One region of the Allobosea minatitlanensis genome, then DNA from elsewhere that is predicted to be linked to it. Evidence: predicted binding sites of a transcription regulator. Region 1 holds the regulator's gene; each other region holds the start of a gene.
What was found. The regulator LexA, encoded in region 1, represses DNA repair genes until DNA is damaged. The targets are predictions, from matches to a motif close to TGTTCNNNNTGTGTTCNG.
Positions count from the first base shown of each region.

Region 2: the regulator LexA is predicted to act here: its motif matches at 3,282-3,299, upstream of ACWH43_RS18760 (DNA recombination protein RmuC).
Region 3: the regulator LexA is predicted to act here: its motif matches at 1,983-2,000, upstream of recA (recombinase RecA).

Region 1 is NZ_OZ224509.1:2,536,772-2,541,947, reverse strand. Features, by position in the region: gene ACWH43_RS12585 (ComEC/Rec2 family competence protein) at 1-2,161, shown strand, start outside; gene lexA (transcriptional repressor LexA) at 2,381-3,091, opposite strand; gene ACWH43_RS12575 (molybdopterin molybdotransferase MoeA) at 3,185-4,396, opposite strand; gene moaC (cyclic pyranopterin monophosphate synthase MoaC) at 4,449-4,934, opposite strand; gene trpC (indole-3-glycerol phosphate synthase TrpC) at 4,931-5,176, opposite strand, start outside.
Region 2 is NZ_OZ224509.1:3,797,761-3,802,936, forward strand. Features, by position in the region: gene dapE (succinyl-diaminopimelate desuccinylase) at 1-55, shown strand, start outside; gene ACWH43_RS18740 (hypothetical protein) at 122-703, shown strand; gene truA (tRNA pseudouridine(38-40) synthase TruA) at 711-1,454, opposite strand; gene fmt (methionyl-tRNA formyltransferase) at 1,600-2,529, opposite strand; gene def (peptide deformylase) at 2,681-3,217, opposite strand; gene ACWH43_RS18760 (DNA recombination protein RmuC) at 3,331-4,515, shown strand; gene ACWH43_RS18765 (hypothetical protein) at 4,549-5,088, opposite strand.
Region 3 is NZ_OZ224509.1:1,784,502-1,789,677, forward strand. Features, by position in the region: gene alaS (alanine--tRNA ligase) at 1-474, opposite strand, end outside; gene recA (recombinase RecA) at 812-1,897, opposite strand; gene ACWH43_RS08740 (MFS transporter) at 2,244-3,560, shown strand; gene cckA (cell cycle histidine kinase CckA) at 3,645-5,176, opposite strand, start outside.

The DNA.
Region 1 (5,176 bases):
GCTCGCCGCGGGCTTCCGGGCGCTGGGGCGTCGGGGCGCCGCCTCGCTCGCGCTGGAAATCGAGCGCCGCCGGCCCTTCCTCTGGCTGCCGGTGGCGATGGGGCTCGGCATCCTGCTCTATTTCGCCGCCGACCGGGAGCCCGCGCTCTGGGCGCCGCTCGCCGGCTTCGCGATGGCGGCGGGGCTCGCCGTCATGCTGCGCAGGCGGCCTGTCCTCGCCGCGACCTGCATCGGCTTCGCGGCCGCCTTTGCCGGCTTCGCCGCCGGGGTCTGGCGCACGGCCGACATCGCCGCGCCGATGCTGGAGCGGCCGCGCATCGGCAGGATGAGCGGCTTCGTCGAAAGCGTCGAGGCGCGCGACAAAGGCGCCCGGCTGGTCCTGCTGGTGACGGATATCGCCGGGCTGCCGGCCGGGAGCCGGCCGAAGCGGGTGCGGGTCAACATCCGGGGCGGCACGGTCGCGCCCGGCGACCACATCACCGCGACGGCGCGGCTCCTGCCGCCGCCGGGGCCGGCGCGGGCCGGCGGCTATGATTTCGGCCGCGACGCCTTCTTCCGCGGGCTCGGCGCCGTCGGCAGCATCTCCGGCAAGATCGTCCTCAGCCCGCCGCCGCAGGCGCGGCCATGGCGGCTTGCGCTCGATGTCGCGATCGACAAGGCCCGCAACGCCCTGACGGAACGGATCGCCGGCGTCGGCGGCGGGCAGGGCGGGGCGGTGGCGGCGGCCCTCGTTACCGGCAAGCGCGGCCTGATCACCGAGGCGACCAATAACGACCTGCGCGCCGCCGGCATCTATCACATCGTCTCGATCTCCGGCCTGCACATGGTGCTGGCGGCGGGGACGATCTTCTGGCTGGTGCGGGCCCTGCTGGCCCTGTCGCAGACGCTGGCGCTCGGCTGGCCGGTGAAGAAGATCGCGGCGCTGGCCGCCATGCTCGGCGCCACGGCCTATTGCATCTTCTCCGGCAGCGACGTCGCCACCGAGCGCTCGCTGATCATGACGCTCGTCATGCTGGGCGCGATCCTCGTCGACCGGGCGGCGCTCAGCATGCGCAACCTCGCCCTCGCCGCGATCATCGTGCTGCTGCGCGAACCCGACGCGCTGCTCGGGCCGAGCTTCCAGATGTCCTTCGGCGCGGTCGCGGCACTGATCGCCTTCGCCGAGCGCTGGGACCGGCGCGACCCGTCGCAGCCGCCCTCGCTCCTGCCCTGGCCGCTGCAGGCGCTCTGGACCGCCTCGCTCGGCATCCTCGTCACCACCATCCTGGCCACGGCCGCGACCGCGCCCTTCGGCGCCTTCCACTTCCAGACCTTCAATCCCTTCGGCCTGCTCGGCAACGCCATGGCGCTGCCCTTCGTCTCGCTCTGCGTGATGCCTGCGGCGGTGTTCGGCGTCATCGCCTATCCCTTCGGGCTGGACTGGCCGGCCTGGGCGCTGATGGGCCTGGCCTCCGAGATCGTGCTCAAGGTCGCGCATGGGGTCGCGACCATCGACCATTCGACCGTGACCGTCGCGGCCTTCGGTCCCGGCGTCCTGCTCGCCTTCGTCGTCTCGCTGCTCTGGCTCACGCTCTGGACCACCGGCCTGCGCTGGCTCGCCGTGATCCCGCTGGTGCTCGGCGTCGCCTTCGCGGCGAAGCCGGAGCGGCCGGAGATCCTGATCGAGCGCGACGGTTCCGGCATCGCCGTGCGCGGCAGCGACGGCCGCCTGGCGATCGCCGGCCGGCCGAGCCGCTTCGTGGTCCAGCAATGGCTCGCCTCGGACGGCGACGACCGTTCGCCGGAGGATGCCGGGCTGCGCGGCGGCGTCGCCTGCGACAGCCGCGCCTGCATCGCCCGCACCGCCGACGGGCGCAGCGTCTCCTATGCGCGCGACCGGGTCGCGATCATCGAGGACTGCCGCCGCGCCGACCTCGTCGTCACCAATATTCCGTGGAGCGCGCCTTGCGCCGCGATGCTGGTCGATCGCATGGCCCTGTCGCGCAACGGGGCGACCTCGCTCCATCGCAGTCCAGGCGGCTGGAGAAGCGATTCCTCGGAGGCCGGCGCCGGCGAGCGACCCTGGAGCCGCCGCAAGCCGCCGGCTCCGGCGCAGCCGGCTGCCGCACGGACACAGCCCTTGCCGGAGAGCCCGGCCGACAGCGACCCGGACCCGCTCTAGGAGCGCGCCAACTTAACGCGGAACCGCCTTGACGCGGAACCGCGCCGTCAGTCCGGACAAGCCGCGCGAGCGGCCCCGATCCGGATCTAGGCCCTAGCCGTCCGGAATCGATCCCCCGTCTTCGCTCCGCTCCGCCCGGGCTGACAGCTCCGCCCGGGACGACATGGCAGGTCCGTTCACCGAGCAGATAGGGTCAGGACCCGCCGGTCGATAGGCGGCTCAGTAGCGCCGCAGCAGGTTGACGAGGCGGCCCTGGATCTTGACGCGGTCGGGGCCGAGGACGCGGGTCTCGTAGGCCGGGTTGGCGGCTTCGAGCGCGATCGAGGAGCCGCGCCGGCGCAGGCGCTTCAGCGTCGCCTCCTCGTCGTCGATCAGGGCGACGATGATGTCGCCGGTATTGGCGGTGTCCTGCCGGCGGATGACGACGGTGTCGCCGTCGAGGATCCCGGCTTCGACCATCGAATCGCCCCGCACCTCCAGCGCGTAATGCTCGCCCGAGCCCAGCATGTCGGGCGGCAGCGAAACCGTGTGGCTGCGGCTCTGGATCGCCGAGATCGGCGTGCCGGCGGCGATGCGGCCCATCACCGGGATCGAGACCGGCGCCCGGGCATCCTCCTCGGCCGGGGCAGGGCGGGGCTTGGCAAGGTTCGGCTGCGCGCCGAGGCCGCCCTGCACGACGGCGGGGTTGAAGCGCCGCGGCTGCGGGCCGGCGAGCCCTTCCGGCATCTTGATGACCTCGAGCGCCCGTGCGCGGTTGGGCAGGCGGCGGATGAAGCCGCGCTCCTCCAGAGCCATGATCAAGCGGTGAATGCCGGATTTCGAGCGCAGGTCGAGCGCATCCTTCATCTCGTCGAAGGAAGGAGGCACGCCGCTCTCGCGCAAGCGTTCCTGGATGAAGCGCAGGAGTTCGTGTTGCTTGCGTGTCAGCATGATCGTCGCCGGCGCTCCCCAAGGCGGTTCGGTGCAGATTCGAAACAAAGCCAGAACACTATAGCTGTTCGCTTTGTGTTCCGCAAGGAGCCGCTAGCGCAGGCGCAGCACCCGGCAGGCTTCGCCTTTCTTAGCCGGCTCCGAATGGGCCGGCCGGATCGTCAGGGCCCTGGCCCGGGCGAGGGTACCGAGCATCGCGGAATCCTGCTTGTCGAACGGCGTCGCGACCCATCCCGCCGGAGTCAGGGCGAGATCGGAGCGGACATAGTCCTCGCGCTCGTCATTAGCCGGCATATCTTTTCCGAGAATCGCGGGGATGGCGCGACTGCGGTCGGGCTCGGGCATGCCGAGCAGGGCTTCGATCAGCGGCAGCACGAAGAGATGGCCGCAGACGATCGAGGAGACGGGATTGCCCGGCAGGCCGAGCACGACCATGCGCCCGAGCCGCCCGGTCATCATCGGCTTGCCGGGGCGCATCGCGATCTTCCAGAAGCCGAGGCTCATCCCGGCCCGCGTCAGGGCCTCCTGCACGAGGTCGTGGTCGCCGACCGAGGCGCCGCCCAGCGTGATCAGGACATCCGCCTCCGCCGCCCGCGCGGCGGCGATCCGGGCGGCGAGGTCGTCATGGTCGTCGCGGGCGATGCCGAGATCGAGGGCTTCGCCGCCGGCCTTCTCGACCAGCGCCAGCAGCGAGAAGGAGTTCGAGGCGACGATCTGGTCCGGCCCGGTCGGCTGGCCCGGCGTCACCAGCTCGTCGCCGGTGGCGAGGATCGCGACGCGCGGCTTGCGGCGTACCCGCAGCTCCGGATAGCCCATGGCGGCGGCGAGCCCGAGGGCGGCGCTGTCGAGCACGCGTCCGGCCGCCAGCGGCACGTCGCCCTCGCTGAAATCGAGCCCGGCCGGCCGCAGGAACTGGCCCTTGGCGGCCGGCACGCGCACCGTGATCGTCTCGCCGCCGACGCCCTCGGCATTCTCCTGGATGAGGATGGTGTCGGCCCCCTCCGGCATCGGCGCGCCGGTGAAGATGCGCACGGCCTCGCCCGGGCCGATGCCGCCCCGGAAGCGCCGCCCGGCCGCCGATTCCCCGATGACGCGCAGTTGCCGGCCGGCTGCCATGTCGCCGGCGCGGACGGCGTAGCCGTCCATGGCGGAGTTGGCGAAGGGCGGCTGGGTCCTAAGCGCGGCGAGATCGGCGGCGAGCACCCGCCAGGCGCAGCGCGCCAGCGGCAGGGTCTCGCTGCCGGTCGGTCCCGGAACGCTGTCGAGCAGGGCCTTGAGCGCGACGGGAACCGGGGTGAGGGCCATGTCGGGATGCCTTTGACGATCGCGTCTGGGTTGCCGGAAGGCGCGCCGGGCCTCAGCCCGCCGCGCCGGCGTCGTAGTCGCCGGATTGTCCGCCGGACTTGTGCAGCAGGCGGATATTCTCGATCCGCATCGCCCGGTCGACCGCCTTGACCATGTCGTAGACGGTGAGGCAGGCGACCGAGACGGCGGTCAGCGCCTCCATCTCGACGCCGGTCTGGCCCTTCATTCTGACCTCGGCGCGCACGCGCACGCCGGGCAGGGCCTCGTCCAGGGCCAGATCGACGGCGATCTTGCCGAGCAGCAGCGGGTGGCAGAGCGGGATCAGCTCATGGGTGCGCTTGGCCGCCATGATGCCGGCGAGCCGCGCGGTGCCGAGCACGTCGCCCTTCTTGGCGTTGCCGTCGCGGACGATCGCGACCGTCTCCGGCGCCATCACCACGCTGCCCTCGGCGATGGCGAGGCGGGCCGTCTCGGCCTTGCCGCCGACATCGACCATATGCGCCTGGCCCTGCGCGTCGAGATGGCTGAGCCGGCTCACGCCGCGCTCTCGCGCGCCGCGCCGGTGAGCAGGGCCCGCGTCGCGGCGGCGACGTCATCCTGCCGCATCAGGCTCTCGCCGACGAGGAAGCCGTTCACCCCGGCCTTGCTGAGGCGCTGGACGTCGGCATGGCTGAAGATGCCGCTCTCGCCGATGACGATGCGGTCGCGCGGCACGCGCGGCGCCAGCCGCTCGGTCACGGCGAGATCGACATGGAAGCTGCGCAGGTCGCGGTTGTTGAT
Region 2 (5,176 bases), 1.3 Mb from region 1:
ACGGATCACGCATCGCCTGCTCGCCCGCTATTTTGCAGCGCAGCATAGGGCTTGACCTGCCCGCGAAGCGGACCATTATCTGACCTAGACGAAAGTCTAAGGTTTTGTGATGGAGTTCGCGATGAGGCTCGATGCCGACGATGTCGCGCGGTCGCTGCGCGGTTCCTGGCGCCTGATGAGCAAGGGGGCCGAGGCGCTGCCCGAGCTCGACCTCAGCCGCGACGGATTCTGGCGCTCCTTCCTGGCCTTCGCGCTAATGCTGCCGGCGACGATCGCAATCCTCGCCGCGATGCGGCTGGCGGCCGGGCTCGGCAATGCCGGCGGCCTGCTCGGCGCGCCCATGCTGGCGCTTTCGGTCGCGGCGGCGCTGTCGCTCGCCATCCTGGTGGTGCCGGCCTTCCTGATCGTGATCCGGCCGGAGCTGGCGCAGGCGCCGCGCTTCACCAGCTTCGTCATCGCCTGGAACTGGTCCGGCATCGTCTCCGCCAGCCTCATGGCCGTGCCTGCGGCGGTCTATGCGCTCGGCTGGGCGCCCCCCACGCTGGCGCTGGTGCAATCGGCCTTCTTCGCCGCGATCGTGCTGCGCCTGCGCTATTGCGTGGCGCGCGCCGCCTTCGGCGCCGGCAACGGCATCGCCTGGCCGCTGGTCATCGCCAGCGTGGTGCTCGATTACGGCGTGCTGCGGCTGTTCGGGCTGCTCTGAGGCAGGCCTATTCGTAGTCTACCCCGGCGAGATAGAGGCCGCAGGAGGGCGCGAGCGCCGCGCATTGCGAGCGATCCCGCGCCGCCAGCACCGCGCCGATCTTCGCCTCCGGCCAGCGCCCGGCACCGACCATCTTCAGCGAGCCGACGATCGAGCGGACCTGATGATGCAGGAAGGAGCGGGCATGGGTGTAGACCACGATCTCCGCTCCCTCGCGCCGGACGTCGAGCCGGTCGAGCGTGCGGATCGGGCTGTTGGCCTGGCATTCGGCGGCGCGGAAGGTGGTGAAGTCGTGCTTGCCGAGCAGGGCCTTGGCGGCGCGGTCCATCGCCTCGTGGTCGAGCCTCACCGGCACATGCCAGACGCGGTTGCGGTCCAGCGCCGGCGGCGCGCGCCGGTCGAGAATGCGGTAGATGTAGTAGCGGCGCCTCGCCGAGAGGCGGGCGTCGAAATCCTCCGGCACGATCTCGGCCTGGAGCACGCTGACCGGCACCAGCGCCTTGAGCCGGGCGTTGCTGGCGTCACGCACCACATCGCTGCGCCATTCCCTGTCGAGATCGACATGGGCGACCTGGTGGAGGGCGTGAACGCCGGCATCGGTGCGCCCGGCGCAATGCAGCCGCACGGGATGGCCGCAGAAGGCCTCGACCGCCTCCTCGACGCTCTGCTGCACCGACGGATCGCTCGCCTGGCGCTGCCAGCCCGAGAAGCGCGTGCCGTCATATTCGATGACGAGCTTGTAGCGCGGCATCAGGCGCTCATCCCATTCTCCGGGCCGTCATCCCGGACAAGCGGCGAAGCGGCGCCGATCCGGGATCCATGCCTGAACCGTTCCGGCATGGATCCCGGGTCTCCGCTTCGCTCCGCCCGGGACGACCGCGTGAGAAACCACCTCATCAGAGCCTGTCGCCCGCCCCGAGCCGGGCGCCGCGCAGGAATTCCGCCCCGCTCATCGGCGCCTTGCCGGCGCGCTGCACCTGGAGCAGCTTCACCGCCCCGACCGCGCAGGCGACCGTGCCCTCGTCGTCGAGCAGGGTGCCCGGCTCGGCCGCGCCGCCGGCGCGCGCCGTGCGCAGGATCTTGAGCCGTTCCGGCCCCTTGCCGAGGTCGATCTCGGCGAAGGCGCCGGGAAAGGGCGAGAGGCCGCGCACGAGATCGTGCACCTGCTGCGCCGGGCGCGCCCAGCTCAGCTTCGCCTCGGCATTGGCGATCTTGGCGGCGTAGGTGACGCCCTCCTCCGCCTGCGGCGTGAAATGCAGGGCGCCGCGGCCGAGCGCCGCGAGCGCGCGCACCATCAGATCGGCGCCGAGGATGCTGAGCCCGTCGTGCAACTCTCCCGCCGTCATGTCCGGCCCGATCGCCAGCGTCTCGACCATGCCGACCGGGCCGGTATCGAGCCCGGCCTCCATCTTCATCACGCAGACGCCGCTCTCGGCATCGCCGGCCATGATCGCGCGCTGGATCGGCGCGGCGCCGCGCCAGCGCGGCAGCAGCGAGGCATGCAGGTTGAGGCAGCCCAGCTCCGGCAGGTCGAGGATCGCCTGCGGCAGGATCATGCCATAGGCGACGACGACCGCGACATCGGCCTGATGGGAGGCGAAGATCCCGGCCTGCTCGTCGCTCTTCAGGCTGGCGGGGGTCAGGACCGGGATGCCGAAGCGCTCCGCCGCCTTGTGCACCGGCGAGGGCCGCAGCTCCAGCCCGCGGCCCGCCTGCGCGGGGGCGCGCGTATAGCAGGAGACGACCTCGTGGCCCTGGCCGACGATCTCGGTCAGCACCGGCACCGCGAAATCGGGCGTGCCCATGAAGATGACGCGCAAGCTCATATGCTGACCATAACTCCGTGGCGGCCGTGAGCCCGGGCTACCGCAGGGCGACCCGGGATCCATGCCTGAACCTCTCGCGCCGGCGCTCCGGCATGGTTCCCGGACCTGCGCCCGGCTCCGCCCGGAAGGGCGGCCGGCGGACCCGAAAACCTCAGGCTGCCGAGCGCTTGGCGGCCTTGGCGAATTTCTTGGTGACGCGCTCGCGCTTCAGCCGCGAGAGATGGTCGATGAAGAGCACGCCGTTGAGATGGTCGATCTCGTGCTGGAGACAGGTGGCGAGCAGGCCGTCGGCCGCGATCTCCTGCGTCTTGCCGTCGAGATCGGTATAGCGGACCTTGACCTGCGCCGGCCGCTCGACCTCCTCGTAATAGTCCGGGATCGAGAGGCAGCCTTCCTCGTAGACGCTGAAATCCGCGGAGGACCAGGTCACTTCGGGATTGATGAAGACCTGCGGCCTCTTCGGCTCCGGCTCCTCCTCGTCCTTCGCCTCGCGCTTCGACAGGTCCATGGTCACGACGCGCAGCGGCACGCCGACCTGGATCGCGGCGAGCCCGATGCCGGGCGCGTCGTACATGGTCTCGAACATGTCGTCGACCAGCGTCCGGATCTCGGGCGTGACGGCCTCGACCGGCTTCGAGACGAGCCGGAGCTGGCTGTCGGGCAGGATGACGAGCGGGCGAATGGCCATGGGATTCCGCAGGAAAAGAGCTGTTGAGCCCGGGACATAAGCATTTGTGGGCAAGCGGTCAAACTGTTCCGCTTTCGTTCGCCATCCGCGCGCGAATCGGTTAGCCTTTCCGCATGAACGCCATCGCCTTCACCCTGCTCGAACGGCCCGTGACCTGGGCGGAAGCGGCGCTCGGCTTCGCGGGCTTGAGCCTCGCACTGCTGCTGATCGCGGTGGTGGCGAGCTGGCGCGGCAGCCGCAGCCGCGCGATCGAGGCCGCGATGGCGGCCGAGCGCGCCCGCGAGATGGACGACAAGGTGGCGGAGATGAACCGCCAGCAGGCCGAGCTCGCGGGGCGGATGCAGTCGATGGCCGAGATCCTCTCGACACGGCAGGGCGATCTCGCCCGCCTCGTCGCCGAGCGGATGGACGGCTTGCGCCAGCAGGTCGGCGCCGGGCTCGAGCGCAACGTCCAGCAGACCAGCGAGAGCCTCGGCAAGCTGCAGGAGCGGCTGGCCGTGATCGACACCGCCCAGAAGAACCTGACCGACCTCACCTCGGAAGTGGTGACGCTCCGCGACGTGCTCGCCAACAAGCAGGCGCGCGGCGCCTATGGCCAGGGCCGGATGGAGGCGATCGTCCGCGACGGGCTGCCCGCCGCCTTCTTCGCCTTCCAGCCGCAATTGTCGAACGGGCGCCGGCCGGATTGCCTCGTGACGCTTCCCGGCGACGGGCGCGGCCTCGTCATCGACGCCAAATTCCCCCTGGAGAGCTTCACGCTGCTGCGCGAGGCCCGCGGCGAGGAGGCCAGGAAGGCAGCCGGCCAGCGCGTGCGCAACGATGTCGGCGTGCATGTGAAGGATATCGCCGAGCGCTATTTCCTGCCCGGCGAGACGCAGGACATCGCCCTGCTCTTCGTGCCGTCGGAATCGATCTATGCCGATCTGCACGAGCATTTCGACGATGTCGTGCAGCGGGCGCACCGGGCCCGCGTGATGATCGTCTCGCCCTCGCTGCTGGCGCTGGCGATCCAGCTCATGCAGTCGCTGGTGCGCGATGCCAGGATGCGCGAGGAGGCCCGCGTCATCCAGACCGAGGTCGGCAAGCTGCTCGACGACGTGAGGCGGCTGGGCGAGCGCGTCGACAAGCTCGACACGCATTTCCGCCAGGCGCAGGAGGATGTCGGCCAGATCAAGACCTCGGCCGGCAAGGTGACGAGCCGCGCCGAGAAGATCGGCGCGCTCGAATTCGACGACGAGACAAGCGAGCCGAAGCTGCCCTTCGCCAAGGGGTTGGAGCTGAAGCGCGCGGCGGAATAAGGCCTGCGGGGTCGGACAACTGCGTCGACCGTCCTATCTGTGAGGCGGCAAGGTCCGCTCCGCCTCGGCGATCAGGCTCTCCTGCCCCTGTGTCGGACCGCCATGGAGCGCGGCGACGCGGCGCAGCATGGCGAAGAGCTCGCCGAACTCGGCCGCCGTCAGATGAGGCCGCATCAGATCGCGCAGGTCGAGCATCGCCATGGTCCGCGACGGCGCGCGCGAGACGGCATGCTGCGCCAGTGCCAGGCGCTCCTCCAGATCGGCCCCGTATTCGAGGATCGCCTTCATTTCGGAGCGGATCATGTCGCGCTGCTCGCTGGTCGGCTCGCCGCGTTCGGACGCCACCAGGCACATCAGCGCGACGGCGCCGTCGCGGGTTTCCGGCAAGGTGCGCAGCGCCACGCGGCGCGACTCGGTCTCCGCTTCCGCGCGCCGCTGCTGCAGCTTTTCGCGGTGTTTCTGCTGACCATGCGATGCAAGCGAATCGCGCAGATATTCCATGCCGCCGCCCCAGAGCATCCAGTAGATCACGCCGGTGAAGACGGCTCCGACGATGGCGGCAATGACGGGCATGACAGGCTCTCCGCAATATCAGCGCTCAAATCGTTCCGGTGGCGGACGGGGGCCGGACATAATCGTCCGCGCCCGAAACCGGAGGAAT
Region 3 (5,176 bases), 750 kb from region 1:
CGCCGAGGTCGGGATGCGGATGATCTTGTCGTCGGTCAGGCCGGCGATCTTCTTCCAGAGACCATGGGCCTCGTCGTCCTCGGAATAGACGGTGACGAGGAGCTTGTCCTTGGGCAGGCCGAATTCGCGGGTGACCAGCGTCCAGGCGTGGTGGATCGCCTGCTCCTTGAAATAGTCGCCGAAGGAGAAGTTCCCCAGCATCTCGAAGAAGGTGTGGTGGCGGGCGGTGTAGCCGACATTGTCGAGGTCGTTGTGCTTGCCGCCGGCGCGCACGCATTTCTGTGCGGTGGTGGCGCGCGAATAGGGGCGCTTCTCCTGGCCGGTGAAGACGTTCTTGAACTGCACCATGCCCGAATTGGCGAACATCAGCGTCGGGTCGTTGCGCGGCACGAGCGGGCTCGAGGCCACCACCTCGTGTCCCTGGGACTTGAAGTAGTCGAGGAAGGTCGACCGGATATCGTTGACGCCGCTCATCGCTTCTTGCGCTTCTCAACTCGGGGCCGGACATGCCCGGCGGGACGACAGGTTCTAGTCAGGCAGCCCCGCCCTGTCCAGAAAGCTCGACGCGCCGCACGGGAGGCAAAGGCCTTATTTTCAAACGAAAACGGGCGGCCCCGAAGGCCGCCCGCCGATTTGCCCGGATCATCGAAGCCCTCGCCGTCATTGGGAGCCTTCGGATCTCCCCTCCGGCGAGCTCAAGGACACGCTCCGCGAAGCAATCCAGTGTCGTCGAGCCTTACGCCCCGTGGATCGCTTCGTCGCTTCGTCGCTTCGCGCCTCGCGATGACGGTTCGGCGCGGCGAGAGCCGTCTCAGGCCTCGCCTTCGTCGAGGTCGTCGTCGGTCGGGTTGGCCTCGTCGAGGATACGCTCCGCGACCAGGCCGGAATTCTGGCGGATCGTGGCCTCGATCCTGGCGGCCAGGTCGGGATTGTTCTTGAGGAAGCTCTTGGCGTTCTCGCGGCCCTGGCCGAGGCGCTGGCTGTCGAAGGAGAACCAGGCGCCGGCCTTCTCGACCATGCCGGCCTTGACGCCGAGATCGATCAATTCGCCGACCTTGGAGATGCCCTCGCCGAACATGATGTCGAACTCGACCTGCTTGAAGGGCGGCGCGACCTTGTTCTTGACGACCTTGACGCGGACCTGGTTGCCGGTCGCCTCGTCGCGCTCCTTCAGCGTCGAGACGCGGCGGATGTCGAGGCGCACCGAGGCGTAGAACTTGAGCGCGTTGCCGCCGGTGGTGGTCTCGGGCGAGCCGTACATCACGCCGATCTTCATGCGGATCTGGTTGATGAAGATCACCATGCAGTTCGAGCGCGAGATCGAGGCGGTGAGCTTGCGCAGCGCCTGGCTCATCAGGCGCGCCTGCAGGCCGGGCTGGACGTCGCCCATCTCGCCCTCGATCTCGGCGCGCGGCGTCAGCGCGGCGACCGAGTCGACCACGAGCACGTCGATGGCGCCGGAGCGGACGAGGGTGTCGGTGATCTCCAGCGCCTGCTCCCCGGTATCGGGCTGGGAGATCAGCAGGTCGTCGAGATTGACGCCGAGCTTGCGGGCATAGACCGGGTCGAGCGCGTGCTCGGCGTCGACGAAGGCGCAGACGCCGCCCTTCTTCTGCGCCTCGGCGATGGTGTGCAGCGCCAGCGTGGTCTTGCCCGAAGATTCCGGACCGTAGATCTCGACGATGCGGCCCTTGGGCAGACCGCCGACGCCGAGCGCGATGTCGAGGCCGAGCGAACCCGTCGAGATCGTCTCGATCTCGATCGACTGCGGGTTCTTGCCGAGCCGCATGATCGAGCCCTTGCCGAAGGCGCGTTCGATCTGGGAGAGCGCCGCATCGAGCGCCTTGGCCTTGTCCATCGAGGAGCCTTCCACGAGTCTGAGATTTGCCTGATTCACGGGTATCGGCTCCTTATGGCAGGGCGACGGGGACATCTCAATCATGTCTTGACAGGAGAATGATCACTCTTTGTTCTTTGCCGCAAGTTCTTTTTTTGTTCTGCATGTCAGTTTCTGTCAGGAGGGCTGCCTGCATTGCAGGAGGGTGTATCGCGTTCGGGCGCGACGGAGCGCCTTGCAGCCGGCGTCGCGGCCGCTTCGATATGCTTGAATTGTATGCTTTCTAGATTTTACTGACCTTGATATGCGTATATTGCATATCAAGGTCAGGGAATTGCCCATGGGCGGGTGAGGATGTCTTTGATATTGCGCGCGGCTTGTCGTTCCCTTTCTGAAAGTTGCCCGCGTGTCCTCCGCTCCTGCTCCGTCCGACGCCCTGAACTCGCCGGGCCGGATCCTTCTCGCCAGCCTGATCGGCACGACGATCGAGTTCTTCGACTTCTATATCTATGCGACGGCGGCGGTGATCGTCTTCCCGAAGCTGTTCTTCCCGGGCGCCGATCCGACCTCGGCGATCCTGCAATCCTTCGCCACCTTCGCCATCGCCTTCTTCGCGCGGCCGGTCGGCGCGGCGATCTTCGGGCATTTCGGCGACCGCATCGGCCGCAAGGCGACGCTCGTCGCCGCGCTGATGACGATGGGGCTCTCGACCGTCGCGATCGGCCTGCTGCCGACCTATGCGAGCGTGGGCGTCGTCGCGCCGCTGCTGCTGGCCCTGTGTCGGCTGGGGCAGGGGCTGGGCCTCGGCGGCGAGTGGGGCGGGGCGGTGCTGCTGGCGACCGAGAACGCGCCGCCCGGCAAATCGGCCTGGTACGGCATGTTCCCGCAGCTCGGCGCGCCGATCGGCTTCATCTGCGCGACGGGCAGCTTCCTGATCCTCGATTCGCTGATGAGCGACGCGCAGTTCTTCTCCTTCGGCTGGCGCATTCCCTTCATCGCCAGCGCCCTGCTCGTCTTCATGGGGCTCTATATCCGCCTGCGCATCAGCGAGACCCCGGCCTTCCGCAAGGCGATCGAGAAGCAGGAGCGGGTTCAGGTGCCCTTCGTCAGCATCTTCGCCCGGCACAAGCTGGCGCTGCTCTGCGGCACCTTCGCGGCGCTGGCGACCTTCGTGCTGTTCTATCTGATGACCGTGTTCGCGCTGAGCTGGGGCACGACCAAGCTCGGCTTCTCGCGCGACCAGTTCCTGCCGCTGCAGATGATCGGCGTCGTCTTCTTCGGCCTGACGATCCCGCTCTCGGCCGTGCTGGCCGACCGCTTCGGCCGGCGCCGGACGCTGCTCTGGACCACGGTCGGGATCGCGGTGTTCGGCTTCCTGCTGGCGCCGCTCTTCGGCTCGGGGAGCTGGCTCGGCGCGCTCGCCTTCTTCGTGATCGGGCTGTCGCTGATGGGCTTCACCTATGGCCCGCTCGGCACGGCGCTGGCCGAGATGTTCCCGACGGCGGTGCGCTATACCGGCGCCTCGCTGACCTTCAACCTCGGCGGCATCGTCGGCGCCTCGCTCGCGCCCTATGCCGCGACCTGGCTCGCGACCGAGAAGGGGCTGGCCTATGTCGGCTACTACCTCAGCGTCTCGGCGCTCATCACCATCCTGGCGCTCCTCGGCGTCGGGGCGCTGGCCGGGGGGCAGGTGGAGGAAGGCGCTGCGGCACCGGCGCTCTGAGGAGCGCGGCGGCAGGGAGGCTTTTCGAGAAGCCTCCCGTCATTCCGGCTTCGGCCTTGAGGGCTGCCGGAACGATGGGAGCCTTCAGCCCATCGCCGCCTTCACCGTTTCGACGAGCTGCTTCATGGTGAAGGGCTTGGGGAGGAAGTGGAAGCCCTCGCCCTCGGGGAGGTTCTTGCGGAAGGCCTCCTCGGCATAGCCCGAGACGAAGACGACCTTGGTGTTCGGGTTGCGCTTGCGCAATTCGCCGAGCAGGGTCGGGCCGTCCATCTCCGGCATCACCACATCCGAGACGACGAGGTCGATCTTGCCGTCGTTCTGCAGGAAGATGTCGAGCGCCTCGACGCCGGACGCCGCCTCGTGGACGGTGTAGCCGCGCGAGACCAGCATGCGGGCGTTGAGCGCGCGCACCGCATCCTCGTCCTCGACCAGCAGGATGACGCCGGCGCCGGTATGGTCGGCGGCGAGCTTCTTCGGCGCCTCCCTGGCGGCGGCTTCGGCGGCGACCTCCTCCTCGCTCGGGACATGGCGGGGCAGGAAGATCTGGAAAGCCGTGCCCTTGCCGATGGTGGAATCGACGAAGACGTAGCCGCCGGTCTGCTTGACGATGCCGTAGACCATGGAGAGGCCGAGGCCCGTGCCCTTGCCGACCTCCTTGGTGGTGAAGAAAGGCTCGAAGATCTTGTCGAGATGCTCCTGCGGGATGCCGCTGCCGGTATCCTCGACCTCGAGCAGCACGTAGTCGTCGGCGGGCAGGGAGTCGTGGCCGAAGCCCTTGCAGTCGTCGCGCGGGACGTTGCGGGTGCGCACGGTCAGCTTGCCGCCGTCGGGCATGGCGTCGCGGGCGTTGACGGCGAGGTTGACGATGACCTGCTCGAGCTGGCCGAGATCGGCCTTCACCGGCCAGAGGTCGCGGCCCTGGCGCACGTCGAGCGTGACCTTGTCGGCGACGACGCGCTTCAGCATCAGCGAGAGGTCGGAGAGCACCTCGCCGAGCTCCAGCACCTGCGGGCGCAGGGTCTGGCGGCGCGAGAAGGCGAGCAGTTGCCGGACCAGCGCCGCGGCGCGGTAGGCGTTCTGCTTGATCTGCATGATGTCCGGGAAGGACGGATCGGTCGGCCGGTGGCTCGCCAGCAGGAATTCGGAGGCGTTGATGATGACCTGCAGCACGTTGTTGAAGTCGTGCGCGATGCCGCCGGCGAGCTGGCCGACCGCCTGCATCTTGCCGGCCTGGTCCATGTTGTCGCGCAGCTTGCGCTCGGCGGTGGTCTCGAGCGCGTAGACGATGGCGCGCTCGCCGTCGCTGTCCTCGCTGGCGGCGACAGGGGAGAGGTAGAGCCGGGCCGAGCGCCCGTCCTCGCCGTTCAGCGTCACGTCGAGCGGGCTCGCGCCGGGATGTCCCTCCATGGTCTCGGCGATCGCCTTGTCGAGACCGGAGCCCGGCGCGACGAGGTCCTGGATCGTCGCCGCCTGGACGCCGGCCGGGACCAGCCGGGCGAAGGCGGCGTTGGAGCGCAGGATCGCGCCGGCCTTGTCGACGGTGGCGATCGCCATCGGCGTCGAATGGAAGAAGCGGGCGAAGCGGACCTCGGCGTCGCTGCCGCTGTCGGCGCCGG